2 regions of the Arthrobacter sp. GW460-12-1-14-TSB2 genome follow, and region 1 is predicted to be linked to the other one. Evidence: predicted binding sites of a transcription regulator. Region 1 holds the regulator's gene; the other holds the start of a gene.

The links. The regulator Rex, encoded in region 1, represses fermentation and respiration genes when NADH is low (regulators of the CRP and FNR family bind a similar motif). The targets are predictions, from matches to a motif close to CTTGTGAANNNNTTCACAAG.
Region 2: a site for Rex is predicted at 8,685-8,704, ahead of AC07YR_RS03080 (glyceraldehyde-3-phosphate dehydrogenase). Genes of this name have one in related genera too.

Annotation. Positions count from the first base shown of each region.
Region 1 covers NZ_JBWKYC010000005.1:134,422-149,874, reverse strand. The annotation lists gene AC07YR_RS09435 (MFS transporter) at 1-745, shown strand, start outside; gene AC07YR_RS09430 (hypothetical protein) at 1,011-1,769, shown strand; gene AC07YR_RS09425 (redox-sensing transcriptional repressor Rex) at 1,840-2,535, opposite strand; gene AC07YR_RS09420 (glutaredoxin family protein) at 2,614-2,868, opposite strand; gene AC07YR_RS09415 (HAD family hydrolase) at 2,966-3,784, shown strand; gene AC07YR_RS09410 (30S ribosomal protein bS22) at 3,907-4,005, opposite strand; gene AC07YR_RS09405 (helix-turn-helix domain-containing protein) at 4,191-4,403, opposite strand; gene AC07YR_RS09400 (3-deoxy-7-phosphoheptulonate synthase) at 4,572-5,696, opposite strand; gene AC07YR_RS09395 (acetylxylan esterase) at 6,042-7,052, opposite strand; gene AC07YR_RS09390 (rhamnulokinase) at 7,201-8,697, opposite strand; gene AC07YR_RS09385 (bifunctional aldolase/short-chain dehydrogenase) at 8,694-10,730, opposite strand; gene rhaI (L-rhamnose isomerase) at 10,735-11,901, opposite strand; gene AC07YR_RS09375 (L-rhamnose mutarotase) at 11,980-12,336, opposite strand; gene AC07YR_RS09370 (LacI family DNA-binding transcriptional regulator) at 12,562-13,602, shown strand; gene AC07YR_RS09365 (alpha/beta fold hydrolase) at 13,788-14,693, shown strand; gene AC07YR_RS09360 (oxidoreductase) at 14,821-15,453, shown strand, end outside.
Region 2 covers NZ_JBWKYC010000001.1:617,351-632,803, forward strand. The annotation lists gene AC07YR_RS03035 (aldose 1-epimerase family protein) at 8-913, opposite strand; gene map (type I methionyl aminopeptidase) at 975-1,742, opposite strand; gene AC07YR_RS03045 (DNA alkylation repair protein) at 1,859-2,545, shown strand; gene mptB (polyprenol phosphomannose-dependent alpha 1,6 mannosyltransferase MptB) at 2,552-4,108, opposite strand; gene orn (oligoribonuclease) at 4,265-4,900, shown strand; tRNA gene AC07YR_RS03060 (tRNA-His) at 5,032-5,104, shown strand; gene def (peptide deformylase) at 5,204-5,776, shown strand; gene AC07YR_RS03070 (HNH endonuclease family protein) at 5,810-6,607, opposite strand; gene AC07YR_RS03075 (hypothetical protein) at 6,700-6,909, opposite strand; gene AC07YR_RS03080 (glyceraldehyde-3-phosphate dehydrogenase) at 6,988-8,466, opposite strand; RNA gene rnpB (RNase P RNA component class A) at 8,735-9,126, opposite strand; gene AC07YR_RS03090 (slipin family protein) at 9,280-10,092, shown strand; gene AC07YR_RS03095 (alpha/beta hydrolase) at 10,135-10,971, shown strand; gene AC07YR_RS03100 (YaaA family protein) at 11,017-11,781, shown strand; gene AC07YR_RS03105 (zinc ribbon domain-containing protein) at 11,778-12,515, opposite strand; gene AC07YR_RS03110 (Nif3-like dinuclear metal center hexameric protein) at 12,576-13,505, opposite strand; gene msrA (peptide-methionine (S)-S-oxide reductase MsrA) at 13,605-14,129, shown strand; gene cysK (cysteine synthase A) at 14,207-15,142, shown strand; gene epsC (serine O-acetyltransferase EpsC) at 15,184-15,453, shown strand, end outside.

The sequences.
Region 1 (15,453 bases):
GCCGCAGTCACCTGCCGCCCCCCAGTACGGCCAGCAGCCCCCGGCCACGCCGCAGTATGGCCAAAACACGCCGCCGGCCGCTCCCCAGTACGGGCAGAACGCGCCGCAGTACGGGCAGCAGCCTCCCGCTGCTCCCCAGTACGGGCAGAACGCACCCCAGTACGGCCAGCAGCCTCCCGCTGCTCCCCAGTACGGCCAGCAGCCCTACGGCCAGGCGCCGCAGCAGTACGGCCAGTCCCCCTATGCCCAGTACCCGTCCGAACAGCCGCAGGGTCCCGGAGCCGGCGGGGTTCCGAAGATGGTCAACAATGCCTTCTGGATGATCATTGCTGCCGGCGCCCTCTGGCTCATCTCCCTTCTGGTCGCCATTCCCGCGCTGGATGATCCCGCCATGCGGAGCACGTTCGAGGAACAGATGCGGGCAGGCGGTGCAGACATCGATTTTGAATCGATCAAGGGCGTTGTCATCGGAACCATGGTTGTGATGGGCCTGATCGGCGCCGGGCTCTACGCACTGGTTGCCTTCAACGTGCGCAAGGGCAAGAACTGGGCACGCATCCTGGGCACCGTCTTTGCCGCCCTCTCGATCTTCAGCCTGCTTCCGCTCAGCATCGGCACCATCGCCGTACTGCTCGGGATCGCAGCCATCGTGATGCTCTACCTCCCGGCATCGGCCCCGTACTTCCAGAAGCAGCAGCCGTTCGGCGGTCCGTACGCCCAGCCGGGCAACCCCTACGGCCGCTAACTCACACCGAAGCACCACACCGAAGCACCACTGTTCCACACCCGGAGGGCGTGGACTCTGGACGGCACCCGCGGCATCAGTCGCGAGCCTCCGGAGTCCGCGCCCTCTGCGTTTGGCCGGCAACCTCTTGAGCGGAAATTGAGCCGCAAACTATGCCCAGAATGCCCTTCCGCGCGGTACCGTGTTACCAAAATCACGCTGGGGGCAGGTGAGGTGGCTGATCCCGGTGCCGATTACTGAGTAACCGACTCGCAAAGGATCACTAATGAGCACTCCGCCCGTCCCGCCGTCGTATCCCAGCGATCCAAGCGGCGGTTCCTACGGCCAGCAGGCACCGCAGTACGGGCAGGATCCGTCCGCCTTTGCGCAGGCGCCGCAGTATGCGCAGGCGCCCCCATACAGCCAGCCCGCGCCGCAATACGGCCAGCCCCCGCAGCAGTTCGGGCAGGCGCAGTTCGGGCAGGCGCAGTACGGGCAGGCTCAATATGCGCAGCCGCAGCAGTCCGGGAAGCCCCAGTACTTCGCCTACCCCTCGGAACTGCCGCAGCAGGGAAACTCGGGCACCGCCGCTCCCCCGCTGGTCAACCTCTCGTTCTGGCTGCTCATCGTCGCGTGCGCGCTCTGGGTGGGCTCCGTGTTCCTGTCAATAGGTTCCATCGACGACCCCGCGATGCGGAGCCAGTTCGATGCCAGGCTGGCCACCAGCGGAGCCGACGTGGATTTCGAGGCCGTGAAGGGCGTCATTGTGGGAATGGTGGTGCTGATTGCCGCCGTCGGCGTGCTGCTGTACGCGCTGGTGGCGTTCAACATCCGGAAGGGCCGCAACTGGGCCCGTGTCCTGGGCACCATCTTCGCGGCGTTCTCGCTGCTGGGCGTTCTGCAGATGGGACTCGGAACGCCGTCCATCCTGGCCGGCGTCGCGGCGATCGTACTCCTGTACCTCCCCGGGTCAGCGCCGTATTTCCGGAAGTACCAGCCGTATGCCGGCCCCTACGGGCAGCCGGGCTACCCCTACGGCCGCTAGCGGCGGCACTCCCAGGGCGGGATTACCCGACGGCGGGACTATTCCACGGCGGCAGACCCGGCGGCGGGGATTACTCGCCGTCGTCGGGGTTCTGGATCCGCTGGGCGTGGTAGGCCAGGATCTGCAGCTCGGTGGCCATGTCCACCTTGCGCAGGTTCACGCCCGGCGGCACCTGGAGCATCACGGGCGCAAAACTGAGGATGCTTCGCACGCCGGCCGCGATGACGCGGTCGCACACGCCCTGGGCCACGGCGGCCGGCAGGGCGAGCACCACCATGTTGGCACCGGTCCGCTGGAGGACAGGCTCCAGGTCCGCAACGTCGCTGACGCGCAGCCAGCCCACCTCGTTGCCCACCACCATCTGGTCGGCGTCAAAAATCGCCACCACGTCGAAGCCCCGCGATTCGAAACCGCCGTACCGTGCCAGGGCCTTGCCGAGGTTACCGGCGCCCACGATTGCCACTTTCCAGTCCCGGGTGAGCCCGAGTGCGGCCGAGATGTTGCGGCTGAGGTACTGCACTTCGTAGCCGACGCCCCGGGTGCCGTAGGACCCGACGTGCGAGAGGTCTTTGCGGAGGGTGGACGAGCTGACGCCGGAGGCTTCAGCGAGGGACTCGGACGAGACGCGTTCGACGCCTTCGGCCAGCATTGTGGTGAGGGCGCGCAAATAGATGGTCAGCCGGGCCACGGCTGCGGGCGGAATCTGCTTGGCCGCAGTTCCGCTATCCCCATGGACAGCCTCGGGGGATGAATCCAGCGAAGTCACTATCTGCTCCATTGCGTCGCGTTGTGAGTCCACTCTAGAGCCCCCTCCGCACTGCCAACAAAGCAGAAGTCGCTGCGCCTATTTGGCCACAGCCTGGCGTAGGATCCGCTCCAGCCGGGTTTCGTCGATCTTCCAGAAGTCCCGCTGGATGCCGTCCACCAGGACAACGGGGATCTCTTCGGCGTAACGCTCGCGCAGCTCCGGCTGGTTGTCCACCAGTTGTTCCGTCCACTCGAGTCCCAGTGCCGCTGTGACCCGTCCGACGGCGTCGCGCGCCGCCTCGCAGAGGTGGCAGTCAGCTTTGGTGATCAGGACGACGTCGGGTTTTGCCATGCCTTAACCGTAGCCCGGCCGCCACCCGGCTGCGACGGCAAGCCCGCGACAGCGTGGACTCGACGGCGTGGACTCGACCATTGACTAGACTCAAGTCATGCCCGAGGAGAAGTACGTCGCCGTAATCCGGCAGCCGGCCGGTGCGCTGCAGCACGGCGAGGCCGCCTTCTTCGACGTCGACAACACCCTCATGAAGGGCGCCAGCCTCTTTCACGTGGCCAGAAAAATGCATCAGCGCGGCGCGTTCACCCTGCCGCAGGCAGCAGGCATGGCCTGGAAGCAGTTCAAGTTCATTCTCCGCGGCGAGAACATGGATGACGTCCACGCGGTCCGGGACTCGGCCCTGACGCTGGCGGCCGGCATCACCGTGGAGGACATCAAAGCCCTTGGCGAAGAAGTCTTCGACGAAATGATCGAGTCCAGGATCTGGCCCGGCACCAAGGCACTGGCCCAGCAGCACCTCCGGGTGGGGCGCATGGTGTGGCTGGTGACGGCGACCCCCATCGAGGTGGCCACCGTGATTTCCACCCGGCTGGGCCTGACCGGGGCCCTGGGCACCGTCGGCGAAGTCAAGGACGGGGCGTATACCGGCCGGCTGGTGGGCGACATCCTGCACGGCCAGGCCAAGGCTGTGGCTGTCCAGGGCATCGCAGACGCCGAGGACCTGGACCTCAAGCGCTGCTGGGCATACAGCGACTCACACAATGACATTCCGCTGCTGAGCATGGTGGGCCATCCCGTGGCGATCAATCCCGACGCCCGGCTCCGCCGCCACGCCCGGGACAACAACTGGCCGGTGTACGACTTCCGCTCCGGACGCCGCGCGGCCACGCTTGGGCTGAAGGCCGCCACTGTCGGCGGCGCCGCCTACGGCCTGTGGCGGGGCTTCACCCGCTTCCGCGGCCCCACGGTTTAGGACTCCGCCGCGGCGGCCTGCCCGGACGCGTCCGGCGCAGCACTGCGGCCGGGACCTGTCCGGCCCAAAGAAAAATGCCCGCTGCCAAAGGCAACGGGCATCTCACGCTGTAGGAAGTATCTCTACTTCTTGTTACGGCGCTGGTGGCGGGTCTTACGAAGCAACTTGCGGTGCTTCTTCTTGGCCATACGCTTGCGACGCTTCTTAATAACTGAACCCACGAAAGTTCCTTACAAACTAGATGGAGTACCTGTCTGATGGAAGAGGTCCGTGGACTAGGCAACAGACTAAACAACAAACAGATTCTTACAATAACGAAAAACGTTCCCTAACAGGGTACCGCTTATCCGGCGCTCCCACTGACCGCCCGTCTGACCGCACACCTTGGTTGCGGCCGCTGCGGAGGTTAGGCGGTGTCCGTCTGGCCTTCCACAACAGCACCTTTGACGTACTGTTCGACGGCGGACTCGGGTACCCGGAAGGAGCGGCCGAACCGGACGGCCGGCATCTCTCCGGAATGGACAAGGCGGTACACGGTCATTTTGGAAACGCGCATGAGCTCGGCCACTTCGGCCACAGTCAGGAACTGAGCGTTCGAGAAGTTTGACTCTGCGGACATTTCCCTTATTCCTTTGTTAACAGCTGATAAAGGCAACCCCATTGAAACCCCATTGCGGTGTGCCGATGCTGAGCCATCAACCTACCCTGTGCTAGTTACTCTAGTGGCTGATGGTGCCATTGTGAAAGTCATTTTCAGTAACCACTTTCGCTGAACCACTAGGGACTTTCAGCCCTGGCAGGCGCCCCGGCGCTTGCGGGCTGACGACGCCAGCTGGCCCAGTACCGACGCCGTGACATCCCATTCCATGCAGGCATCCGTCACGCTCTGGCCGTAGACCAGTTCGTCCGTACCGGCGGCGTGCTCGGCCACGTCGAGGTCCTGCGCCCCGCCCACCAGGAAGCTCTCCAGCATGACGCCGGCAATCGCCGCGGCTGCCGCTCCGCCGTCTTCCAGTTGCGCGCCGATTTCAAGGGCCACCTCGGCCTGGCGGTGGTGGCTCTTGCCACTGTTGGCGTGGCTGGCGTCCACAATGAGCCTGGGGTTGAGCTGCTTGGCCGCCAGCTTGGCGGAGGCGGCTTCGACGTCGGCCGCGGAGTAGTTGGGTCCCTTGCGTCCGCCGCGGAGGATCACGTGCGTGTCCGGGTTGCCGGCCGTGGCCACCAGCGCGGCCCGGCCGTCGCCGTCGATCCCGAGGAACGCCTGGGAGGCCGCTGCGGCACTGCAGGCATCCACTGCCACCTGGAGGTCGCCGTCGGTCCCGTTCTTGAACCCGATGGGCATGGACAGCCCGGACGCCAGCTGGCGGTGGATCTGGCTTTCCGTGGTGCGTGCACCGATGGCGCCCCAGGACACGAGGTCGGCCATGTACTGCGGGCTGATGGGTTCCAGGAATTCCGTGGCCGTGGGAAGTCCAAGCGACGTGACCTGCTGCAGGAATCGGCGGGCTGCCCGCAGGCCGGTGGCGATGTCGTGGCTGCCGTCCAGGTGGGGATCGTTGATGAGGCCCTTCCAGCCCACCGTGGTGCGGGGCTTCTCGAAGTACGTCCGCATCACGATCAGCAGGTCTTCCTTGTGCTTCTCGGCCTGGCTCACCAGCCTGCGGGCGTATTCCAGGCCGGCCTTGGGGTCGTGGATGGAGCAGGGGCCCACGATCACCAGCAGGCGGTCGTCCACGCCGTCCATGATGGCCCGGACTTCGTCCCTGCCGCGTTCGACGACGTCTGCCACCCGGGCGTCAAGCGGCAGTTCCGCGATCATGTCCTGGGGTGACGGCAGTGCCTGGAATTCGCTGACGCGCAGGTTTGAGGTGGACTTGGAAGGCTGTGTTTCGGTGGCTGCTGCGGTGCTCATGGGTGCGGGGTCCTGTTCCGGAAGGTGCGGAGCGGGCCCAGATCAGAACCCGCCGGAGAAATGGCGAAGGGCAGAGAATGATCTCTGCCCTGTTGGCTCTGAAGGAAAGTTGGATGCGTGTCAGTTAGACGCGGGCCCCTCCAGAGCCAACGAAAAATACGCATACCAACGGTTAGTCATAGCCAAGACCATAACCGCGGAAACCATGCGCCGCAAACCCGGAGGCGTCACAAAACTCCACCGACGCCCTCCCCCGGCTCACCGCCCTCCCAACTGACTCGCACTTAACGCTCCGAAATCGCGTTTTCGGAGCGTTAAGTGCGAGTCAGTTGGGAGGCGTAGGCATTACCTGAGCAGCTTGCGCAGGTACTCGAGCTGGCGGTTCCACTGGTGTTCCTGGCCGCCCTCATGGTTGTTGAACCGGTACACCTCGATGTCCTTGGCCGGCGCCCCGCTGCCAGCGCCCGCGCCGTAGGCGTTGAAGCTGGCAAAAACGGTCGACGGCGGGCAGATGTCGTCCGCCTGCGCGGCCGAGAAAAGCGCCGGCGCCGTGGCCGCCCGGCCCAGGTTGACGCCGTCGAAGTAGTTCAGCACGGCGAGGATCGACTCATAACGGTCGCGGTGGCGCGCGAGGAATGCCGCGATTTCCGGATAGGGCCCGCGCGGGGTGATGTCGATGGCGCGGGGGAAGTCCTGCAGGAACGGCACGTCCGGCAGCGCGGCGATCACGCCGTCGAGCCTTCCGGCCGCAAGCCCGGCCACGGCAACGGTGATGCCGCCGCCCTGGCTGACGCCGGCAACCACTACCCTGGAGGCGTCGACGGCGGGATGCGCCTGCGCCGCCTCCACCGCGCGGAAGGCATCCACATAGACGCGGCGGTAGTAGTAGTCCTCGCGGCTTCCGGCGCCGCGGGTCATCAGTCCTGCGTGCGCCACGTCGCCGGCAGAGGGGTGCGGGTCGGCGGTGTGCCCCAGGAGTCCGCCGTAACCCTGCCCGCGGGTGTCCATGATGAAGTGCGCGTAGCCGGCCTGCGCCCACTTGGTGTCCTGGTTGGACAGCCCGCGCCCACCGGAATAGCCCACGTACTGCACAACGACGGGAAGCGGCTCGTCCGCCGGCCGGTTCGCCGGCAGGTGCAGCCAGCCTTTCACCGGGGAACCGCCGAAGCCCGCAAACGTGACATCGAAGGTATCAATCACCGTCAGGTAGTTGTCCACCGGTTCGAAGACGGCGTCCAGCGGGTACTCCCGAGCCTCGCTGATAGTGCGGTCCCAGAAGGCATCAAGGTCCGCCGGAGCGGTGACGCCGGACGTGTAGTTTCGGAGCTGCTCAAGCGGTAGGTCGAAGAGGGGCATGGGTATTCCGGTTCTGTGAAGCGGGCCGATAGGTAGGATGTTGTATCTTCTCAGGCGCGCAAGGCAGGTTCAACCGTCACGACGCCACGTTGAGGACCGTGTACCAGCGCGACTGCAGATGACGTTTTTGGACGCGCTACCCCACCACTCAGACCAGCGCCGCCTGGTAGCTTTCCAACGCCTGCGAGCCGCGCACCAGGGCCCGCAGCTCGCCAAGCCCTCCCGACACCACGCCTGCCGCCCGGGCCTGGACCAGCACGTTGCCGAGGGCGGTGGCCTCGACCGGTCCGGCGATGACGCGCTTTCCGGTGGCGTCGGCCGTGAGCTGGCACAGGAGCCGGTTCTGGGAGCCGCCGCCCACGATGTGCACAACATCGACGGGCACATCGGCGAGGCGTTCGGCGTCGGCGATGGTCCGGGCGTAACCCGCGGCGAGGCTGTCCAGGATGCAGCGGGTGATCGCGGCGGGGTTGTCGGTGAGGACCGCGCCGGTGTTGCGGACGGCCGCGCGGATCCGTTCAGGCATGTTGTCCGGGGCGATGAAGTAGGGGTCGTCGGCGTTGACCTGGGGTCCACCGAACGGCAGCGCGGCGGCGGCCGTGAGCAGCTCATCCAGCGTCGCCGTGTAACCCTGCTGAGCCCAGGTGCGCTGGCATTCGCTGAGCAGCCAGAGCCCACCGACGTTGCGGAGGTACCGGATGGTGCCGTCCACGCCGCGTTCGTTGGTGAAGTTCGCCTGCCGGCTCGCATCGCTGAGCACGGGCTTCTTCAGCTCGACCCCGACGAGCGACCATGTTCCCGACGAGATGTAGGCGAAGTTCCCATGTTCGGCCGGGACGGCGGCGACGGCGGACGCGGTGTCGTGCGATCCGACGGCCACCACTTTCGTGGCCTCGGCCAGCCCGGTGCGGGCGGCGATGCCGGGCAGCAGGGTTCCGACCGTTTCGCCGGGCTGGATCAGCGGCGGGAACAGCTTCTTGGGCAAGCCCAGGGCTGCCAGGAACTCGGTGGCCCACTCCCCCGCGACGGCGTCAAACAGGCCCGTGGTGGAGGCATTCGTTGATTCCGTACGCCGCTGCCCGGTGAGCAGGAACGCGATCAGGTCCGGGATGAGCAGGGCCTGCAGCCCGTCCAGGTCCTTCTCGGTGGCCAGCTGGTAGATGGTGTTGAACTGCAGGAACTGCAGGCCGGTGGTGGCGTAGAGACGGGCCGGGTCCAGTTTTTGGTGGACCCGGGCGACGGCGGCACGGGACCGGTCATCCCGGTAGCTGAAGGGCTGGGCGATGAGGTCCCCGGCCGCATTCACCAGGCCGTAGTCCACCGCCCAGGTGTCGATCCCGATGCTGCTGATCGTTTCACCGCGCTCCCCGGCGACACTGGCCGCGGCAGCGAGCCCGGTCAGCACCTCGGCGAACAGGGCGTCGAAATTCCAGCGCAGGCCGCCGTCGGACTCCACCACACCGTTCGGGAAACGGTGCACCGTTTCCAACGTCGCTTTGCCTTCAGAACCGGCGCTATCCGAACCGGCACGGCCGGAAACACGGCCGAGGATGACCCGGCCGGAGGAGGCGCCAATGTCGATAGCGACAAAGGCACCGCCGGCGAACAAACCGCCGCCGATATCGCTTGATGGCACGTTACTCATCGCAGGAAGGCGGCGGCGACGCCGGCGTCCACGGGGATGTGGAGGCCGGTGGTGTGGGACAGTTCGGCACTCGTCAGGACCGCGGCGGCGTTGGCCACGTGCTCGGGCAGGACCTCGCGCTTGAGCAGGGTCCGCTGGGCGTAGTACTTGCCCAGTTCCTGCTCATCCACGCCGTAGACCGCGGCGCGCTTTGCGCCCCAGCCGCCGGCGAAGATCCCGGAGCCGCGGACCACACCGTCGGGGTTGATGCCGTTGACGCGGATGCCGTATTCGCCCAGTTCGGCCGCGAGCAGCCGGACCTGGTGGGCCTGGTCGGCCTTGGTGGCGGAGTAGGCGATGTTGTTCGGGCCGGCGAACACGGAGTTCTTCGAGGAGATGTAGATGATGTCCCCGCCCATGTCCTGGTCGATCATGACCTTCGCCGCGGCCTTGGCCACCAGGAACGAACCCTTGGCCATGACGTTGTGCTGGAGGTCCCAGTCCTTCTCGGTGGTTTCCAGCAGCGGCTTGGAGATGGACAGCCCGGCGTTGTTGACCACCAGGTCCAGCCCGCCGAAGGCCAGCACCGCTTCCTGGATGGCCGCGGCGATCTGGGCTTCGTCGGTGACGTCGGCCTGCACGCCGATGGCGACGTCCGGGCCGCCGAGCTCGGCGGCGACAGCCTGCGCGTTCGCCAGATTCAGGTCGGCAATCACCACGCAGGCGCCTTCAGCCGCGAGGCGGGTGGCGATCGCCTTGCCGATGCCCGAGGCCGCACCCGTCACCAGCGCGATGCGGGTCGCGTGCGACTTCGGCTTGGGCAGGCGCGCCAGCTTGGCTTCCTCCAGCGACCAGTACTCGATCCGGAACTTCTCGGATTCCTCGATCGGGGCGTACGTGGAGACCGCCTCGGCGCCGCGCATCACGTTGATCGCGTTGAGGTAGAACTCACCGGCAACGCGGGCGGTCTGCTTGTTCGCACCGAAGGAAAACATGCCCACGCCCGGGACCAGCACGATGGCCGGGTCCGCGCCGCGCAGCGCCGGTGAATCCGGGGTCGCGTGCCGGTCGTAGTAGGCCTGGTAGTCCTCGCGGTAGTCGGCGTGCAGCTCATGCAGCCGGGCGATGGAGTCCTCCACCGAGGCGTCGGCGGGCAGGTCCAGGATCAGCGGCTTGACCTTGGTGCGCAGGAAGTGGTCAGGGCAGGATGTGCCCAGGGCACCGAGCCGCGGGTGTTCGGCGGCTTCCAGGAACTCAAGCACGACGGCGTCATCACTGAAGTGCCCCAGCTGCGGTTTGTCCGTGGACGCCAGCCCGCGGATCACCGGTGCCAGCGCGGCGGCCTTGGCCCGGCGTTCTGCTTCGGGGAGTGCGGCGTAGCCGGGAAGCTTCGCGCCGAACGGCTGCGGGCGGCCGTTTTCGGCGATGTAGTTTTCGGCCTGGTCGATGATCCAGAGCGAGTTGGCTTCCGCTTCCCCGCTGGTGGCGCCCCAGGCGGTGATGCCGTGGCCGCCCAGGATGGTGCCGACGGCCTGCGGGTTGGCGTCCTTGATCGCGGCGATGTCCAGGCCAAGCTGGAAACCGGGGCGGCGCCACGGCACCCACACCACCTTGTCACCGAAGATCTTGGTGGTCAGTGCCTCCCCGTCCACCGCGGTGGCAATGGCGATGCCCGAGTCCGGGTGCAGGTGGTCCACGTGCGCCACATCCACCAGGCCGTGCATCGCGGTGTCGATCGACGGCGCAGCGCCGCCCTTGCCGTGCAGGCAGTAATCAAAAGCGGCCACCATTTCGTCTTCGCGGTCCACCCCGGGGTAGACATTCTTCAGTGCGTTCAGCCGGTCCAGGCGGAGCACTGCCAGGTTTTCGGCTTTCAGGGTGCCGAGGTCCCCGCCGGAGCCCTTGACCCAGAGCAGCTGGACGTCCTCGCCCGTGACCGGGTCCTTCTCGGTGCCCTTCGCCGAGGTGTTGCCGCCGGCGAAGTTGGTGTTCCGCTTGTCCGCGCCCAAGCGGTTGGAACGGGCAATCAGGTCTTCAACAGTCTTGTTAGTCATGCTCTTATGCGCCCCATCCGGCCTGGTGACCGCCCACGCGGTCTTCGTTGATCTGTTTCTGGTAGCCGCTGGCCTTGAAGGCCGCCAGCGGGTCCGCGGGCAGGCCGCGGGACTCGCGCCAGTCGGCCAGGATGGGCCGGACGTCTGTGGAGAAGGCATCGTTGAACACGGCATTCGCGGCCAGGACATCGCCGGCGCGCTGGGCTTCGCCCAGGGCGGCGGTGTCGATCAGCAGCGCCCGCGCGGTCATTTCCTGGACGTTGAGGACGGAGCGGATCTGGCCCGGGATCTTCTCTTCCAGGTTGTGGCACTGATCCAGCATCAGGGCCACACCGGAGTCCTTCCCGAACCCGCCGCCGCGGATCACCTCGTGCATGATGCGGAACAGCTGGAACGGGTCCGCCGCACCGACGATCAGGTCATCATCGGCGTAGAAGCGGGAGTTGAAGTCGAAGGAACCGAGCCTGCCCAGGCGCAGCAGCTGCATGACGATGAACTCAATGTTGGTGCCCGGCGCGTGGTGGCCGGTGTCCAGGCAGACGAACGCCTTCTCGCCCAAAGCGAGGGTCTGGGCGTAGGACGTGCCCCAGTCCGGAACGTCGGTGTGGTAAAAAGCCGGCTCGAAGAACTTGTACTCCAGCACCAGGCGCTGGTTATCGCCCAGGGCGGCGTAGATCTCCTGCAGGGATTCGGCGAGGCGGTCCTGCCGGCCGCGCATGTCGTCCTGGCCCGGGTAGTTGGTGCCGTCCGCCAGCCAGATCTTCAAATCGCTCGAGCCCGTGGCGTGCATGATCTCCAGGCACTCGAGGTGGTGGTCGATGGCCCGGCGGCGCACTGAATCGTTCGAGGAGGTCAGGGAACCGAACTTGTACTCGTCGTCCTGGAACGTGTTCGAGTTAATGGTGCCCAGCCCCACGCCCAGGCCCGCCGCGTACTCGCGCAGGGCGGCGTAGTCATCCACCTTGTCCCACGGAATGTGCAGGGCAACGGTGGGAGCCAGGCCCGTCAGTTCGTGCACCTTCGCGGCGTCGGCGATCTTCTCCTGCACGGTCCGCGGGGTGCCCGGCGTGCCGAACACCTTGAAGCGGGTGCCCGAGTTGCCATAGGCCCAGGAGGGTACTTCGATGGCAAGCTCTTCCAGCCTGCCCAGCGCCGTTGCTACGTCATTCATGTTGGTTATTCCGGTCTCTTGTGTTGCTGCGGTATGGGGGTGGTGGTGCTGCGGCCCCGCTGCTGGAGCCTGGGTGACTCAGCGTGCTGTGGCCTCCGCCGCCGCAAGCTGATCGTCAAGATTGAAGACTTCTTCGAGGACCAGGAACCCTTCGTCGGGGGCTTGATCCGTGGTGTCCGGATTGTCAAAAAGAGAGGCCATCTCCGCCTGCCAGCGGGCGTTGACTTCCGTGAGCGCCATCCGCGCCCTCACGGCGTCGAAGTCGTCGCATTCCACGTAGCCCACCAGCAGCCCGTCCGCGCCCAGGAACAGCGAGTAGTTGTGCCAGCCCGCATCCTTGAGCGCGCTCAGCATCTCCGGCCAGACGGCCGCGTGCCTGCGCCTGTACTCATCGATCAGTCCCGGTTGGACGGAGGAGCGGAAACACACCCTCATCTGCGACTCTCCTGAATTTCGGATTCTTTGAATCGTTTCATTGTTACGATTCAAAGTACTCTTGAAGTCGAGTAGGTGTCAAGCAATTGTCAGTGGATGAAAACCGTTTATCCGGGAATGCCGTTTCGCTCGCAAGGGAACCCGCACCGGGCAAGGACAATTGGCGCGAGGGGTGTGATCCGGGCGTTTGCACACGCGGCCCCGCACGAGAGAGCTTGGAGAAACATGTCACGGTCAGCCAGCATCAAGGATGTTGCGAACCATGCCCGCGTAGCGGTGGGCACGGTTTCCAATGTCCTGAACTACCCGGACCGGGTGTCACAGCGGACCAAGGACCGGGTTCTGCAGGCCATCGACGAGCTCGGGTTCGTCCGCAACGACGCTGCCCGCCAGCTCCGGGCCGGGCACAGCCGCACCATCGGCCTGATCGTGCTCGACGTCGGCAACCCGTTCTTCACTTCCGTGGTCCGCGCCGCCGAGGATGCCGCCGCCCTGCAGGGAAGCGCCGTCCTGCTCGGAGACAGCGGGCATGATGCGAGCCGCGAGTCGAACTACATCGACCTCTTCCAGGAACAGCGGGTCCAGGGCCTGCTCATCTCGCCGGTGGGCGATGTCACCGACCGCCTCGACCAGTTGCGCGAACGCGGCGTGCCCACCGTCCTGGTGGACCGGCTGGCCGACGAGTCCAGGTACAGTTCCGTTTCCGTTGACGACGACGCCGGCGGCTACCTTGCGGCGCGGCACCTGCTGGACATCGGCCGCCGTCGGCTGGCTTTCGTGGGAGGCCCGACGTCGATACGCCAGGTGGCGGACCGCCTCCAGGGGGCGCAACGCGCCGTCGCCGAGGTTCCGGACGCTTCCTTGGAAGTGTTGGATTCCGCCGGGCAAACGGTCCTGGCGGGCCGCGGCGTGGGCGACCAACTGGTCCGCCGCAGCGCCGGCGAACTTCCGGACGGAGTGTTCTGCGCCAATGACCTGCTCGCCCTCGGCGTGATGCAGTCACTCACCATGCTCCACACGCTGCGGATTCCGGAAGACATCGCCCTGATCGGCTACGACGACATCGACTTCGCCGTGTCCGCCGTGGTGCCGCTCTCGTCCATCCGCCAGCCCACGGACGCACTCGGCCGGACCGCCATCGAGCTGCTGGCCGAGGAAGTGGACGCCATGGGATCCGCCTCGGACCGACCCCACCACCGTGCCGTGATCTTCACTCCTGAACTGGTGGTGCGGCAAAGCACGGCGGGTGCCACCACCCCGGACTAGGCGCGCCGGGAGGACGCTCAGACCCTTGTCTACGATACCCCTTGGGGGTATCTTGAACTATGCCGTTGCGCTCCTTTTTCCGCCGCACCCGTTCAGCGCCGGGCCGGACGCTGCCCCACGGAAATCGACGACGGCGGGCATTCCGGATCGCCGTCGCGGCGGTGTTGACGATCATGGGTTTGCTGGTGGCCTCCACAGCGGCGAATCTCGTCCTGGAAGGGACTGAACGCTCGAATGCCGTGGCGTACGGGGAGAAAGTCCGGATCGACCAGGGCACCATCAATGTCTCCCGTTCCGGGGAAACCGGTCCGACGATCGTGCTGCTCAGCGGGCTGGGCACGCCCGCCCCGGTGCTGGACTTCGCTCCGCTGGTGCGGGAACTGACAGGTTTCCGGGTGGTGGCGGTGGAGGGTTTCGGCTACGGCTACAGCGACATGACCGCCCGGCCCCGGACCATCGAGAACATGAGCGAGGAACTTCATACCGTGCTGTCCACTCTCGCCGTCGACCGCCCGTACATCCTTGCCGGGCATTCGATAGCAGGCTTTACCACCCTGTACTACGCCAACAAGTACCCTGCGGAAGTGTCTGCCGTTATCGGCATCGACCCCTCGGTGCCCGCCGGCATGGCCTCCGAACAAGATCCCGCCCACACCGATGCGCCGGCCGCAGGCAACTTCTGGGAACGGCTTCCTTCGACCACCGGCCTGGTCCGCTGGGCCGCGGCGTTGGGCCTGGCAGACCCGGCAGGCGACAACTACACGCCGGAAGAACGCGAGCAGATGCGCATGCTGGCCAGCTGGAACTACGGCAACGGGGCGCTGACCGACGAAACGAACCGGGTGGCCGAGAACGCGGCGAAGCTCCGAACGCTCAGCTACCCAGGCCACGTTCCCGTCCTTGAGTTCCTGTCCCGGGAAACGATCGACCAGCAGCCGGAATGGCTGGGCTCCCACGAACGCCAGCTGCAGAATGTGGCGCGCCACGAGCTGGTCATCCTCGACGGGAACCACTACCTGCACTGGACGCAGTCCAAGGCCATGGCGACGAAAATAGCCGAATTCCTGAAACCGGCCGGCACCGTTCCCTGACCATCCGCGGTCCAATCGTGCGCCGGATCATCAGTTCGGGAGGGGCTACCAGTACCCGTATCAAGAGGCCCTCCCGCCGGGGATCCACTTCCTGTTGTATGGGCATAAACAACGAAAGGGAACACCCATGGCTACCTGGCTCATCACAGGATGCTCCACCGGACTCGGCCGCGCCCTCGCCCAGTCCGTGCTCGCCCGCGGCCACAACGCGGTCGTCACCGCGCGCAACGCCTCCACGCTGCAGGACATCGCGGCTGCTTACCCCGACACAGCCCTGGCCCTCCCCCTTGACGTCACCGACACAGCGCAGATCAGCTCAGTGGTGCAGCAGGCACGGACGCGGTTCGGCGGCGTCGACGTGCTGGTCAACAATGCCGGCTACGGCTACCGCGCCGCCGTTGAGGAAGCGGACGACGCCGACATCCGGGAATTGTTCGACACCAACGTTTTCGGCGCCGTCGACATGATCAAGGCAGTCCTCCCGGACATGCGGGCCAAAAGGGCCGGGCACATCCTGAACATCTCCTCCATCGGAGCGCGGATCAAGCCGGCCGGCTCCGGATACTATTCGGCCACCAAGGCGGCCCTGGAGGGCCTGTCCGGTTCGCTCCACAAGGAACTGCAGCCGCTCGGCATCAACGTCACCGTCATCGAGCCCGGCGCGTTCCGGACTGACTTCGCCGGCCGCTCCCTCACCCAGTCCGCGACGGCCATCGCGGACTATGCGGAGACGGCCGGGAAGCGACGCAAGGAGAACGAC
Region 2 (15,453 bases), on a different contig from region 1:
TTCTGCCTCAACGACTGATTGCGCGGACGGTCCAGCTGGCCTCGTGGGACTCCCCCGGGGCCAGCCGGACCACGTCGGTTCCGCTGTTGAAGGCGTCAGGCGGGCACGTCATGGGTTCAACTGCGAGGCCCAGGCGGGACGGCCCTGCGGGCTTGTCGGCCGTATGGATCTGCAGCCACGGCCACGCAGAATCCCACTCCAGCTCGACGCCGGTGCCGGACGGGTCGTAGGCCCGAACGGACGCAAGGCCGTCCCCGTTGTGAATCAGGCCGGTAAAGGCATGGTCGATCTCCACCGCACCCAGGACCCTCTCGGTCCGGAAGTCAAAGGCATGCCCTTCGACGCCGGCCATGCCCGCCGGCAGCAGCCGTTCGGCGGACACCTCCATGAATTCGGTGGCCGGGATCTGCACCGTCCACTCATCCAGCGGGGCGGCTCCGGCGAGGAGGTACGGATGCGGGCACACGCCGTACGGCGCGGCGTCCCCGCCAACATTCTCGGCGCGCACAGTGCTGCGCAGCCCGTCAGCCCGGAGCTCGTATTCGACAGAGATGTCAAGGCGCCCCGGATACGCCTCGCCGGGTTCAATGCGGGTGCCGAGGCGGACAGAGCAAGCGGTGCGCTCCTGGAGCTCCCATAGTGCTCCAAACACCAGGCCGTGCAGGGCGGTCCCCCGGGCCTCCTCATTGACGGTGGACTGGAAATCCTTGCCGTCGAAGCTGTACCGGCCGTCAGCCAGCCGGTTCGGCCACGGGGCGCAGATGACACCGCGGTAGTCCGGAATCCCGCCGTCGGCGCCGAAACCGACCACCAGATCGCGGCCCTCGTGCTGCAGCCCGCGGAGTGCCCCTCCCCGGGCCGTGGCGACAGCGGTGTACGGGCCGAAACTGATCTCATGCTCGGTGGGGTTCATAGGGTGTCCATTTACTGCCGAAGACGGTGTGTTAGCGCTCACTATTCTAATACATCGCCTGTCAGGGCAGGGTAAGGATGACGGGCCCCTCCGCGGTGATCGCCACCGTGTGCTCGCTGTGGGCCGCGCGGCGTCCATTGGCGGACCGCAAGGTCCACTCGTCTTCGTCGTGGTAGTAGTCGTCCTTGCCCCCAAGGATCAGCATGGGCTCGATGGCAATCACCAGCCCTTCCGTCAGCTTGATGCCCCGGCCTGGACGGCCGTCGTTCGGCACGGGAGGCTCGGCGTGCATCGTCCGGCCGATCCCGTGGCCTCCGTGATGGGCCAGCAGGCCGTAACCGGCGCGGCGGGCAACCCCGCCGATTGCATAGGCGAGGTCCCCCATCTTGTTGCCGATCCTGGCCATCTCAATTCCGCGCGCCAGAGCTGCATCGGTGGCGGCAATCAGCTCAAGATCCGCCGGATCCGCTGTGCCGACCACGAAGCTGACGGCGGCATCGCCGCACCAGCCCTCAACGAACGCGCCGCAGTCCACGCTGAGCAGGTCACCGTCCTCAAGGCGGTAGCCGTTCGGGATGCCGTGGACCACGGCGTCATTAACGCTCGTGCAGATGACACCCGGAAAAGGCACCGAGGCCCACCGCGGGCGGTAATTGAGGAACGCCGGGGTGGCGCCAGCCTCGGAAATGGCCTCGGCGGCAAGTTCATCAAGTTCCTTCAGGGAAACACCTACGGCGGCAGCGGCCCTGACAGCGGCCAGCGTGTTGGCCACGACCCGGCCGGCCTCGCGCATCAGTCCTATTTCCTGGGGATTTTTGATCATGGACATGGCTTTCCTCCGGATTCAGCTTGCCTGGTCCCACTCTAGGACTCCGCCGGACCGGCTGGTAAGCGGCTGGCTAGCACTTGGCAGGAGCCGGGCGCGGCGCCAGTAGAGTTGCCACCATGGCGAACGAAGATCTGATAGCCGGGATCCGCAGCCAGCTGAGGGCCGCGGCAGACCCGGTACGGGCGGCCGGAAGCCAGGCCTACATGAAATCGGACATGCCGTCGCTGGGGGTCAGGGTTCCCGAGGTGCGGAAGATCACCCATGCCGCCGCCGCGCAGTGGCCCTGCAGTCCCGTCCAGGAACTGGGCGATACTGTCCTGGCGCTCTGGCGTTCGGCCGCATTCCGGGAAGAGCGGTACGCCGCCATTGACCTGACGGGTTCGCGGCTTGCCAGCGGGCGGCTGGAGCTGCTGCCGGTGTACGAAGAAATTATCCGGACCGGAGCCTGGTGGGATCTCGTGGACGGGGTGGCTCACCGGATGTGCGCACTGCTGCAGGCACACCGTCCGGAGCTCGACCGGATCCTCCGCACGTGGAGCAAGGACCCCGATATGTGGATCCGCAGATCCGCCATCACCGCCCAGCTCGGGGCAAAGGCCGCCACCGATCCGGAGCTGCTCGCCTCCGTCATCGAGGCCAACGTGTCAGATCCGGAGTTCTTCATCCGCAAGGCCATTGGTTGGGCGTTACGCGAGTACGCAAAGACTGATCCGGCCTGGGTCCGGGAGTTTGTTGCCCGCCACGGCACGGATCTCAGCCCCCTCTCCCGCCGCGAGGCCGTCCGGAACCTCCCGGCCGGATGACCGGCGTCAGATGACCGGGCGGGTGGTTACCGGCTCGTCCGGCTTGCTGAACAACTGCTTCGTTTTGGGATCCAGGAAGATCAGGTACAGCGCGAAAAGCAGTGCGATGATGGCCGCGGCGTTGCGCGCCAGGGCCAGGGGAAGGCCAAGGTCCTCCGTCTGCAGGTAGGGGAAGACTTCGAGCTGGTCCGAGATGGCGTAGACCATAAAGAAGGACACGATGAAGTAGAGAGCCTTTACCTGCCAGTCATCCCGGATGCCTGTGACGGCGAACAGCGGGATGAGCCATACAACGTACCAGGACTGGATCATGGGGGCGAGCAGGACCACGGCCGCGAACCCCAGGGTGAGGCGGCGCATCAGGCGGTCGTGGTCGCCGCGGAAGATCTGCCAGGCAACAATCCCGACAGCCAGCAGCTTGCCGGCGTCGTAAACCCATTTGGCCAGTCCCCAACCGTCCAGCCCGAAGGCGTTCGAGATGGAGGCCACCACAAGGCCCAGCAGGCCCACCGGCGCGTACCAGATCCAGATGCTTCCCGGCGCGGACAGTCCGTTCACCCAGCCGAAGCCAAAGCCGTTCACCAGGCTCATGGCGTACAGCATCGCCAGGCTGATGCCGGCAGTGAGTCCCCAGAAAACGAACTTCCGCAGCCAGCCGGCGTTCTTTCCCGCCCACAGAAGTCCGATAAACGGCAGGAACACGATGGTGATCGGCTTGACGGAGATCGACAGCGTCACGAGGACCAGCCCGAGCACCACGCGTTTGGTGGCGCAGTAATAAAGTCCGGCCAGTGCCAGCCCGATCATGAGCGCATCGTTATGGACACTGGCGATGAAGTTGGTCAGGAACAGCGGATTGGCTGCCGTGAGCCACAGTGCGCGGTGCGGATTCACGCCGTGCAGCTCCGCCAGTTTGGGAACATACACAATGCACAGCACCACGCCCACCAGGGCGGCAACGCGGAAGAGCATGATGCTCGCCTCGGGCTGCACGTTGGTGGACCACACCACCAGTTGTTCGATCCACAGGAACAACTGCCCGTAGGGAACGGGTGCCTCGGTCCACATCTTGTCGGCCCCGAGTTGGAAATAGTTGGAGAGTGCCGAAATCCCGTTTTCGTAGGGATTGAAGCCTTCAACCATCAGGCGGCCCTGCCCGATGTAGGCGTAGACGTCACGGCTGAAGAGCGGGACGGAGAACATCATGGGCAGCCCCCACAGTGCCACAGCCTGCAGGGTGGCCTTTCGTGCACCGGCCCCCCAGACGCGGACACGCTGGCCAAGCCGAAGCCAGGCCCGCACCAGGAGCATGCCGCCCACGGCCAGCAGCACGATGGACAGTGCCACCCCTACCGCTTCGGTGCGCATCCAGATGAACAGCGGCAGGCGGCGAAGCTCAGAGACGGGCGCGAGCCAGCCGACGCCCAACGAGCCGATCGCCATGAACATCGAGCCGGCGAACCCCGAGAGGAGCGGCGAGAGGGCGTTGTCCACTTCAGCCGCGGCCGGCTCCGGTGACGGACCGGCAGCCACATTTCCCGCCGCAGGCACACGCGCCGTCATCTCAGGATCGTCCAATCTGTTGTGGGGCATTATTCACCCGCTAGAAGCCGGACAGGCCGGCGGGGGTGGGGCCGCGGCAGCGAAAAGAGGGCACCGCCACGTATCGAAATCCTAGCACCGGGCAGCTCCGTGGCAGCGGAACGGTAGGCTGGTCGGGTGCCTATTACTAACGAACGCATTGTCTGGATCGACTGCGAGATGACCGGCCTGGACATCAAGAACGACGCCCTTATTGAGGTGGCCGCACTGGTGACGGACTCCGAACTCAACATCCTGGGAGACGGCGTTGACGTCGTCATCCGGCCGGACGACGCTGCGCTCGCCCAGATGAACGATTTCGTCCGCGACATGCACACCCGTTCCGGGCTTCTCGAAGAGCTTCCTCACGGCAAGACGATGGCAGAGGCCGAAGCCGTGATCATGGAATACATCGCGAAATGGGTTCCGGATCCCCGCAAGGCTCCGCTGGGCGGCAATTCCGTGGGCACGGACCGCGTCTTCCTCGCCCGGGACATGCCTGCCGTGGTGGAGCACCTGCATTACCGGGTCATTGATGTCAGCACCATCAAGGAACTGTCACGCCGCTGGTTCGCGCGGGCATACTTCCAGGCCCCGGCCAAGCACGGCGGGCACCGCGCCCTCGGCGACATCAAAGATTCAATCGATGAGCTGCGTTACTACCGTGAAGCAGTTTTCGTCCCGGCCCCGGGACCGGACAGTGCCACCGCGCAGCGCATTTCGAAGTCCGTCACGGCCTCCGCCGAGCCCCTTGCAGAGGCGTCAGAAAAGTAATCTGCGCCACGTTTGAAGGAAATTTTCCCGAAACCGGCAAAAGTGGCTAAAACAGCCCCGCGGAGCAGGTAAGCTATATGACGTTGCCTTCCAAGACAGCCGGTAACCCGGACGGTCTCGCGGGGCACATGGTGGGCTTAGCTCAGTTGGCAGAGCGCCTGGTTGTGGTCCAGGAGGTCGCGGGTTCAACCCCCGTAGCTCACCCTCATGAAGGGCAAGATTTTCGCCCTTACCTAAAGGCCGCACCGGTTATCCGGTGCGGCCTTTACTTGTTTCCGCACTGCATCAAAGGAACCACCTGACATGACCGTTCTGCCGATCACCATCTGGGGCGAGCCGGTTCTCCACCGCCGGGCCGCCGAAGTGGAAGTCTTCGACGACGAACTCCGTACCCTCATCGCCGACATGTTCGAAACGAACGACGCCGCCAACGGCGTGGGGCTCGCCGCCCCCCAGGTGGGCGTTGGCAAGCGCCTCTTTGTGTACAAGTTCGCCAACGACGACGGCGTGCCCCCTGCGGGCGTCGTGGTGAACCCGGTCCTGACGCTGTCCAAGGTTTCCGGCGCACTTCCGGACCCTGATGAGGAAGTGGAGGGCTGCCTGTCCTTCCCCGGCGGCCAGTACCCGCTCAAGCGCGCGGAGTGGGCGCGGGTGCAGGGGTTCGACGGTGACGGAAATCCGGTGGACTTCGAGGCCACTGACTGGTTCGCCCGGATCATCCAGCACGAATACGACCACTTGGACGGCAAGCTCTACGTGAACCGGCTGATGGACCGATACGCCCGCAAGGCCATGAAGCAGGCCAAGCGGAGCGGCTGGGGTGTTCCCGGCCTGACGTGGATGCCCGGCGTCGACCCCGACCCGTTCGGGCACTGACATTAATGGGGCACTGACGCACACTGCCCGCCGCTACCGCGGAATAAGGGTGTGCTGCTCGGGGCACGATGCCAGGACACGTTTCATGGCATCCTTTTCGGTCTGGGTCACCCACAGCGCATAGGCCGCTTTCACTGAGATCTGGCGGGCTACGTAATGGCACCTGAAGGCCTTGTTTTTCGGCAGCCAGCTTGCTGCGTCCGAGGCGCTCTTTTCCTGGTTGGCGGGACCGTCGGCGGCTACGAGGTTGAGAGGATCGTTGGCGAGGTTTTGGCGCTGCAGCGGCGTCAACTGCTGGGCCCCCTTCTGCCATGCGTCGCCCAGAGCCACGACGTGGTCAATCTGGACGGCTTTGCTGCTCTCTGCTCCCCTGGTGAAGGTCACCACCGCTCCGGTGTACGGCTCATGGAATTCCCCGCGTGCCACACGGCACCGGGAGCCCTCGGTGAACTGCGCGCCGCCCAGGTCCCGCCGGAGGATGTCATTGCGGGTGTCGCAGCCGTTGCGGTCCACATCCAGCCAGGCCTGGCCGAACGCGGTGCGGTCGTAGTTGTCGTTGGCCGCCCGCCCTTTCACCTCGAGCGATTCCAGCACATCAGCCGCACGTCCTTCCGGTACTGGGCGGACGGGCAGAACTGCTTTCATCCACACCGGGTCCAGCACGGGAGCAGTGCTGGGACCGGTGACGGGCGGCTCCGCCACGGCAAACTGGCCTGCGGTGAAAAACCAGCACACCGCGGAGACCAGTCCTACGGCCAGCACGATCAGCACGGCCCAGGCCTGGCGGGAGCGGCGCCGCGCACGGCGGTAGGCCGCCCAGCTGATGGTCATGGTTGCAGAGCCCGATGATGATTCCTACGCACCGGACGAGCTTAGGTGCGGCCACTGACAACGCGGCCGATATCCACAGTGTGGAGGGGCAGTTACTGCTCCTTCATCACACGCTTCAGGTCTACGGTGGCAAGGTCAAGCAGCTCCTCAAGCTGTTTGATCCTGCTATCGGGAATCTCTCCCGCGGCATGCGCCACGCGCGCCTGTTCAAGGAGGCGGGTAGCTTCCTTGTGGTTCTGCCGTGCTACGTCGAGGGCGTGTTCGAGGGTGGTTTCATGTTCGAGAGTCGATTCGTGTTCCATGACACCATTTTGGGTCCGTTTCCCGGCCGATGCCAGAGCATCGGCCGGGAAACCTCAGACCCGGACCCGTCCGGACCCCTAGACCGAGATTGCCGCCAGCGCCGCGGCCGGTTCCTTGACGGGGAACGACGGCGGGTTGACGCCGGCCATTTCCTCCATCACGCGGACCACCTGGCAGCTGTAGCCGAACTCGTTGTCGTACCAGACGTAGAGGACCAGGTTCTTGTCGTTGGAGATCGTGGCCAGGCCGTCAACAATGCCTGCACGGCGCGAACCGACGAAGTCCGTGGAAACGACCTCGGGGGAATCGATGTAGTCGATCTGCTTACGCAGCTCGGAGTGCAGGGACATCTGCCGCAGGTAGTCGTTGACCTCATCCTTGGTGGTGCCCTGCTCCAGGCTCAGGTTCAGGATGGCCAGCGACACGTCCGGGGTGGGGACGCGGATGGAGCTGCCGGTGAGCTTGCCGAGGAGTTCGGGCAGCGCCTTAGCAACTGCTTTGGCGGCACCTGTTTCGGTGATCACCATGTTCAGCGCGGCGGAGCGGCCGCGGCGGTCGCCCTTGTGGAAGTTGTCGATCAGGTTCTGGTCGTTGGTGAAGGAGTGGACCGTCTCGACGTGGCCGTGGACCACGCCGAACTTGTCGTTGATGGCCTTCAGGACCGGGGTGATGGCGTTGGTGGTACAGGACGCCGCGGTGACGATCTTGTCCGAGTCCAGGATGGTGCCGTGGTTGATGCCGTGGACGATGTTCTTCAGCTCGCCCTTGCCGGGTGCCGTGAGCAGGACGCGGGAGACGCCCTTGCTCAGGAGGTGCTGGGACAGGCCTTCGGCGTCGCGCCAGCGTCCCGTGTTGTCCACCACGAGGGCGTCCTTGATGCCATAGGCCGTGTAATCCACGGTGGAGGGGTTGTCCGAGTAGATGACCTGGACCTGGACACCGTTGGCCGTGATGGTGTTGTTCTCGGTGTCCACCTTGATGGTGCCCTCGAACGATCCGTGAACGGAGTCCCGGCGCAGCAGGCTGGCACGCTTGGCGAGGTCGTTGTCCGAGCCGCGGCGGACCACGATCGCGCGGAGCCGGAGTCCGTGACCGCCACCGGCCTTTTCGATGAGGAGGCGCGCCAGCAGGCGGCCGATGCGGCCAAAGCCGTAGAGCACGACGTCGGTGCTGGTGCGGTCGTCGCCGCCACGCTTCCCCACGACGTCCGCGAGTTCGGCCCGCAGGAACTCTTCCAGGCTCGCACCGTTCGCCTCGGCCTTGAACTTCTGGTTCAGGCGGGCGATGTCGATTGCCGCAGCACCCAGATCCAGCCCGGCGAGGGCATCCAGCAGCGGGGCCGTCTCTTCCAGGAGCAGCTCGTCCTTGCTCATCCGGCGCGCAAAGCGGTGCGCCTTCAGGATGTTCATGGTGGACTTGTTGATCAGGCTGCGGCCGTGGATGGAAGTCACCACATTGTTCTCGCGGTACAGCCGGCCGATCACCGGGATCATGGCCTCGGCAAGTGCCTCACGGCCCATCCACGTATCAAGACAAGAATCTGACGTCTGGCTCACAGAACTACCTTCCTTGGGTCAACCACATACGTCCTCGTATGCGGATGTCGGCCACCGGAGGTATTCCGGGGCACAGGCATCGGCGGGGATTCGGTCCACCCCGGACACCTTGGAGAATCGCAAAGAAAAACCGCCGGCTGCGAACGCAGACCCGGCGGCAGAACTTCTACGTTCGCTATCCATTCTAGGGTGGCCGCGCCGCCAGTACTGCCCCGCAAAGCGTGAAGTCACTCACATGCCGGCGATGGGAGACGTGGCTGAAAGCGGATGGATGGGTTGACCGATACGCCGGGTTCTGTGTTCCCGCTCCGTTACCGGTGCGGGAGTAGCGGCCATCCATCTACGAACGCCGTTGCCGACGCCCTCCAGCGGCCTACCCGGACACTCGGGCGAGCAGCCCTCGAACGTGCCCTGTCTGGCCTTGCTCCGGGTGGGGTTTACCTAGCCTTCCCGGTCACCCGGGAAGCTGGTGGTCTCTTACACCACCGTTTCACCCTTACCTGCTTCGTGCCGCTTTCAAACCGGCGCGACGCAGGCGGTCTATTCTCTGTGGCACTGGCCTGCGGGTTGCCCCGAGTGGGCGTTACCCACCACCCTGCTCTGCGGAGCCCGGACGTTCCTCGAGCCACTTGCGTGACGCGCGGCCGCCTGGTCAACCCATCCGCATTTCATTCTACGTGCTGCACCGGCGCCCGGCGTGCGGGACGTCCTGCGGGCGCCCGGCGGGACGTTTCGGACGCCAAGCGGGACGTTTCGGGCGCCAAGTGGGACAATTGGACAAGGTCAACTCATGCAAGAAAAGAGGGGATCCTGATGGACCCCACCGGTACCTACATCGCCATCGCCGTCGCAGTGTTGCTGCTCATCTTCCTGAAGATGTCCATCCGGATCGTGCGGCAGTACGAGCAGGGGGTGCTCTTCCGGCTGGGCAGGGTTATTGGCATTAGACTCCCGGGCCTGCGGTTCATCATCCCGGTCGTCGACCGCCTCCCGTTGGTCAGCCTGCGGATCGTGACCATGCCGATCCAGTCGCAGGGAATCATCACCCAGGACAACGTGAGCGTCGACATTTCCGCCGTGGCCTACTACCGCGTGGTCGATGCCGTGAAATCGGTCGTGGCCATCGAGAACGTGGCGGCCGCCATAGACCAGATCGCGCAGACCACGTTGCGGAAGGTAGTCGGCAGGCACAGCCTGGACCAGACGTTGTCAGAAACCGAGCGCATCAATAGCGATATCCGGGAAATCCTCGATGCCCTGACGTTGGCGTGGGGTGTCGAGGTGACCCTGGTGGAACTGAAGGACATCCAACTGCCCGAGAGCATGAAGCGCGCAATGGCCCGCCAGGCCGAGGCCGAGCGGGAAAAGCGGGCGAAGATCATCGCCGCGGAAGGCGAAGCCATCGCGGCCGCTGCCCTCGGCGACGCGTCGGACACCATGATGGCCCACCCGCTGGCGCTGCAGCTGCGGAACCTGCAGTCCCTGGTCGAAATCGCGGTGGACAAGAACTCCACGGTTGTCTTCCCCGCGCCGCTGATGAGTACGATCGGCGAACTGTCTGCCTTCCTCGCCCGCGAAAACCAGGCCGCGACGGCCGCCGCCAAACCGCCGATCAAGGCGGCCTGAGCTGCGGGCCGGTGGTGGGGCCTTCACGCCTATGATCGGCTTATGGAATTTGCGACGCTCGGACGCCGGCGGCTGCTGGAACTCGGAGCCGGCGGTGTGACTGCCGCGGTGCTGGCCGCATGTGCGCTGGTCGCCGACGGCCTCACGGCTTCGACCGGGGAAGTTCGCAGTGGATCCTTCACGTCGAGGTTCCGCCCGGACACGGGAACGAACTGGTCCGTGGCGATTCCGGCCGGCGGCGCCGACAGCGGTCAGCGCCCCCTCCCCGTGGCGCTCTTCCTGCACGGTACGGGCGCGGACCACCGGATGGTTTTCGACGACCTGCAGGCTGACCGGTTCCTGGCACAGCATGTGGCCCGCGGCGGGTCGCGTTTCGCGATCGCGGCCGTCGATGGCGGCGAAAGCTGGTGGCACCCGCGCGCAACGGGCACGGACACGCAGTCCATGGTGGTGGAGGAGTTCCTGCCCTTGCTGGCAAGCCAGGGCCTGGACACCGGCAGGACCGCCGTGTTCGGCCTGTCGATGGGCGGCTTTGGCGCCCTTCTCCTCGCCTCCCGGCACCGGATTCCCGGCCTCCGGGCCGTCGCAGCGATGAGCCCGGCAGTCTGGAGCATGCACGACGCCGGGCGGGCGGACAACTTTGACAACGCCGCGGACTTCGAGGCCAACGACATCTTCGCGCTCAGGCCGGAACTGGAAATGTTGCCCAAGAGGATCGACTGCGGCACCGGTGACAACCTGCTTTACAGCGTCAAGGACTACGTAAGCGGCCTGCCCGGGGAGCATGAGGGTGGCTTCCAGGACGGCGGCCACGACAGCGGCTACTGGCGCTCCATCCTGCCGGATGTCATCTCGTTCCTGGGTCGGAACCTGGCCTGACCGCCGGCCCATCACTCCGTTGCCCCGCGCCGGTAAGATCGTACGGTGCTGATTCTGCTGCCGCCGTCTGAAGGCAAGACCCCCGCTGTCCATGGTGAAGCCGTCGACTGGACCGCCCTGAGCTTTCCGGTGTTGAACACTTACCGTGCGAAGGTGCTGGAAGCACTGGGCGACGTCAGTGCCCACCGCGACGCCCTCGCCCTGCTGGGCGTCGGGGCCTCGCTCAGTGCCGACGTCGAACGCAACACCCGGCTGCACACGGAACCGGCGGCACCGGCGCACCAGGTCTATTCCGGCGTCCTGTACGACGCGCTCGGCTACCAGTCGCTGACGGCGGCGCAGCGCCGGAAGGCGGATGAATCGGTGCTGGTCATCTCCGCCCTCTGGGGCGCGATCCGCTTCGCTGACCGGGTGCCTGCCTACCGGCTGTCGATGGGAACGTCACTGCCCGACGTCGGCCGCCTGGCTTCATTCTGGAAGCCGCAGATTTCGGCGGCGCTGGCAGCCGCATCCGAGGGGGAGCTTCTGGTGGACTGCCGCTCCAGCACTTATTCTGCGGCCTGGACTCCCCCGCCGGCGCAGACCGTCGCCGTCAACGTGTTCACGGAAGTGAACGGCGTGCGCAAGGTGGTCAGCCACTTCGCCAAGCACACGCGCGGCGAGCTGGCCCGCCACCTGCTGACGCGCCGGGGTGCCGCTCCCCGGACCCCCGCTCAGCTGCTCAAGGCGGCACGCGAAAAGTGGGAAGCCGAGCTGGTCGAGGGCACTCCACGCAAAGCGCACGCCCTCAACATCATTCTCGGCGCCTAGGCCCATTCCGAGGAGCGGACCAGGATGCAGCCGGAGTCCGGGCAAAACACGATGTCATCCTCGGCCGCTGCCTTGATCTCGGCAAGGTCGCCGGGGCTCAGCTGCATCCCCGAACCTTCGGACTTGCCGTGGAAAAGCCGCGCCGCCCCCACTCCGCGTCTGGCCAGCGTCTTGTCATAAACAGCCAGCAGCCCGGCATCAAGGCCGGCGGCAAACTCCGCACGCGCGGCGCCCACTTCGGCGGCCTCGGCGGCAATCTCCGCCAGGGCGGCGTCAAGCTCCCCACGGATCCCGCCGAAGGATCCCTGGACGTCGTCCACGATCTTCTGCTGGGCCGCCTGGCGTTCACGGAGCCCCTCAAGCCGTTCCATGACCTCGAGCTCCACATCTTCAAGGGCCGAGCGCCGCTTGTTGAGCGAGGCAATGTCGCTTTGCAGGGCAACCAGGTCCTTGGACAAGCCGGTGCCGCTGTTCAGGCGCGCTTCATCGCGTTCGATCCTGGACGCCACCTGCTCCACATCGGCTTCCGAGCGCTTGAGCTCGGCTTCGGCGTCGTGGACCGCCATTTTCGCGGCACCGAGTTCACCGTTGGCCACGGACAGCGCAGCCTGCAGGTCACTGATCCGGGGATCGTTCTCGAGGGTGCGGCGGCGGTTGGACAGCGATTTGAGCCTGGCGTCGAGTCCCTGCAGTTCGAGCAATTTCAACTGTTCTGCCGGTGCTGCCTTGGCCACTATTACCTCCGCTTGTTCCTACCGGCCGCAGCCGGGCACCGGACCGGCGCAGTTTAGACTCTAGTCCCCGCCCGGAGTCAGAATGAAGTCCCACGGATCACTGTTGGTGGTGCTGACCCGGATGTCGACGTCGTGGCCCTGATCGCTGAGGACGTTTCCCAATGCCTCGGCCGCCGCCGGCAGCCACAGCCACTCGCTGGCGAAGTGGGAAACGTCGATGAGGTACGGCCTGTCATTCACGGCATTCTCACGCGCCTCGGACGCCGGGTGGTGGCGGAGGTCCGCGGTCACGAAAAGGTCAGCGTTGCTCGCCCGGACCTCGTTGAACAGGGAGTCCCCCGCGCCGCCGCACACTGCGACGCGGCGCACCAGGCCGTCCTTGTCCCCGGAGACCCTGACGCCACCGGCGACGGAGGGCAGGATGCCGTATACGCGAGCTGCAAAGTCCCCGAGCGTCATGACGTCTTCAAGGTCGCCAACGCGGCCAATGCCTTCTTCCGGCAGGCCGTTCGTGGCCGGAGTCAACGGCACAACATCTTGGAGGCCCAGGGCATCCGCCAGGACATCGGACACGCCCCCAACCGCGGAGTCACCATTGGTATGGACAGTGAGGAGCGCTGTTCCGGATTCGATCAGGCGGTGGACGGCTTTGCCCTTTGCCGTCGTGGCCGCGACGGAAGTGACTCCCTTGAGCAGCAACGGGTGGTGCGTGATCAGCAGGTCAGCGCCCCATTCGATGGCTTCCTCAATGACGTCAAGGGTGGGATCGACGGCGAACATGATCCTGCTGACCGCTGCTGAGGGATGGCCTGCGACGAGGCCCACCTCGTCCCACTCCTCGGCGAGGGATTCGGGCCAGAGTTCTTCGACGGCCAGCAAGATCTCGCCCAGTGCGGGGGCATCCGAGTGCTCGGCAGCGTCAGACTCAGCACCGGCCGGATCAGCAGCGGTGCGGGCGTCTTCTGCAACGTCGGTGTTCACAGGTTCCATACCCTCATTTTTACCCTATTCGCCGTCTTCGCCTGCACGCGCAGCAGTCTCGTAAAGTGGTTGGGGAATCATCAGGGCGCTTCAACCATTGAAGAGGACATGAAAACTTTTGTGCTTGGCGGAGGCTGCTTCTGGTGCCTTGACGCCGTCTACCAACAGACCAAAGGTGTTACGGCGGTCATTTCCGGCTATACCGGCGGCCACGACCGCCATCCGGACTACTACTCGGTCTGCTCGGGCACCACAGGCCACGCCGAAGTTGTGGCCGTGAGCTTTGATGAAGACGTGATCCCGGCCGAGGTCATACTGGACATGTTCTTCGCCCTCCACGATCCCACCACACTCAACCGCCAGGGATACGACGTCGGCACCCAGTACCGCTCGTCCATGTTTTACGAGACCACGGAGGAAAAGATCCTTTTCGAGGAGGCGATCGAACGGAACCAGGCGCTGTGGGCACATCCGATCGTCACCGAGGTCAGCAGGCTGCCCGTGTTCCATGTGGCCGAGGATTTCCACCAGAACTACTACGGCAAGCATCCGGAACAGGGCTACTGCCAGGTGATCATCAACCCCAAGCTGGCAAAGGCAAGGAAATATTACTCTGCATGGCTTAATGCTTAGCTAGGCTCCGGCCGCCCTCGTTAGGCTGACCTCAGTATTCGCTGTTCAGAGAACTCTTCAGAGATAGGCACAAATACATGGCACGGATCTACGACGACGTCACCCAGCTTGTCGGCGGCACTCCGCTGGTCAGGCTCAACCGGCTGACAGAGGGCCTCGACGCCCAGGTGGCGGTCAAGCTCGAGTTCTACAACCCGGCCAACAGCGTCAAGGACCGTATCGGCGTGGCCATTGTGGACGCGGCTGAGAAGTCCGGCGCACTGAAGCCCGGCGGAACCATCGTCGAAGGAACCTCCGGCAACACGGGCATTGCCCTGGCCATGGTGGGTGCCGCCCGCGGCTACAAAGTCATCCTGACCATGCCTGAGACCATGTCCACCGAGCGCCGTGTCATGCTTCGCGCGTTCGGCGCGGAGATCGTGCTTACCCCGGGTTCCGAAGGCATGCGCGGCGCCGTGGAGAAGGCCCAGGAGATCGTGGCAAACACGGAGAACTCCATCTGGGCCCAGCAGTTCGCCAACGAAGCCAACCCGGAGATCCACCGCACCACCACCGCGGAGGAAATCTGGTCCGACACCGACGGCAAGGTGGACATCTTCGTCGCCGGCATCGGCACCGGCGGCACCGTCACCGGCGTCGGCCAGGTCCTGAAGGAACGCAAGCCGGACGTCCAGATCGTTGCCATCGAACCGAAGGACTCCGCCATCCTGAACGGCGGCGCTCCCGGCCCGCACAAGATCCAGGGCATCGGCGCCAACTTCATTCCCGAAATCCTCGACACCAACGTCTACGACGAAGTCCTGGACGCCACACTGGAGGACTCCGTCCGCGTTGCCCGCGACCTCGGCGTCAAGGAAGGCATCCTCGGCGGCATTTCCTCGGGTGCGATCGTCTGGGGAGCCCTCGAACTCGCCAAGCGGCCGGAGAATGCCGGCAAGCTCATCGTCGCGGTTGTCTGCGACTTCGGCGAGCGTTACATCTCCACCGTGCTCTATGACGACATCCGGGGCTAAGCCTTAGCCCGCCACTCACCGTTTCCTGTAGAAAGGTCTTTGTGAGCTTCTTCGCAAGACTTAAGGAAGACCTCGACGCCGCCCGGTCGCATGACCCGGCGGCTCGAGGTTCTTTTGAGAACTTTTTTGCCTACTCCGGCCTCCACGCAATCTGGGCACACCGCCTGACGCACAAGCTCTGGCAGAATCCTTCGCTTCGCTTCCCGGCCCGGCTGATTTCGCAGCTGGCACGCTTCCTGACCGGGATTGAGATCCACCCGGGAGCCACGATCGGAAAGCGGTTCTTCATCGACCACGGCATGGGCGTGGTC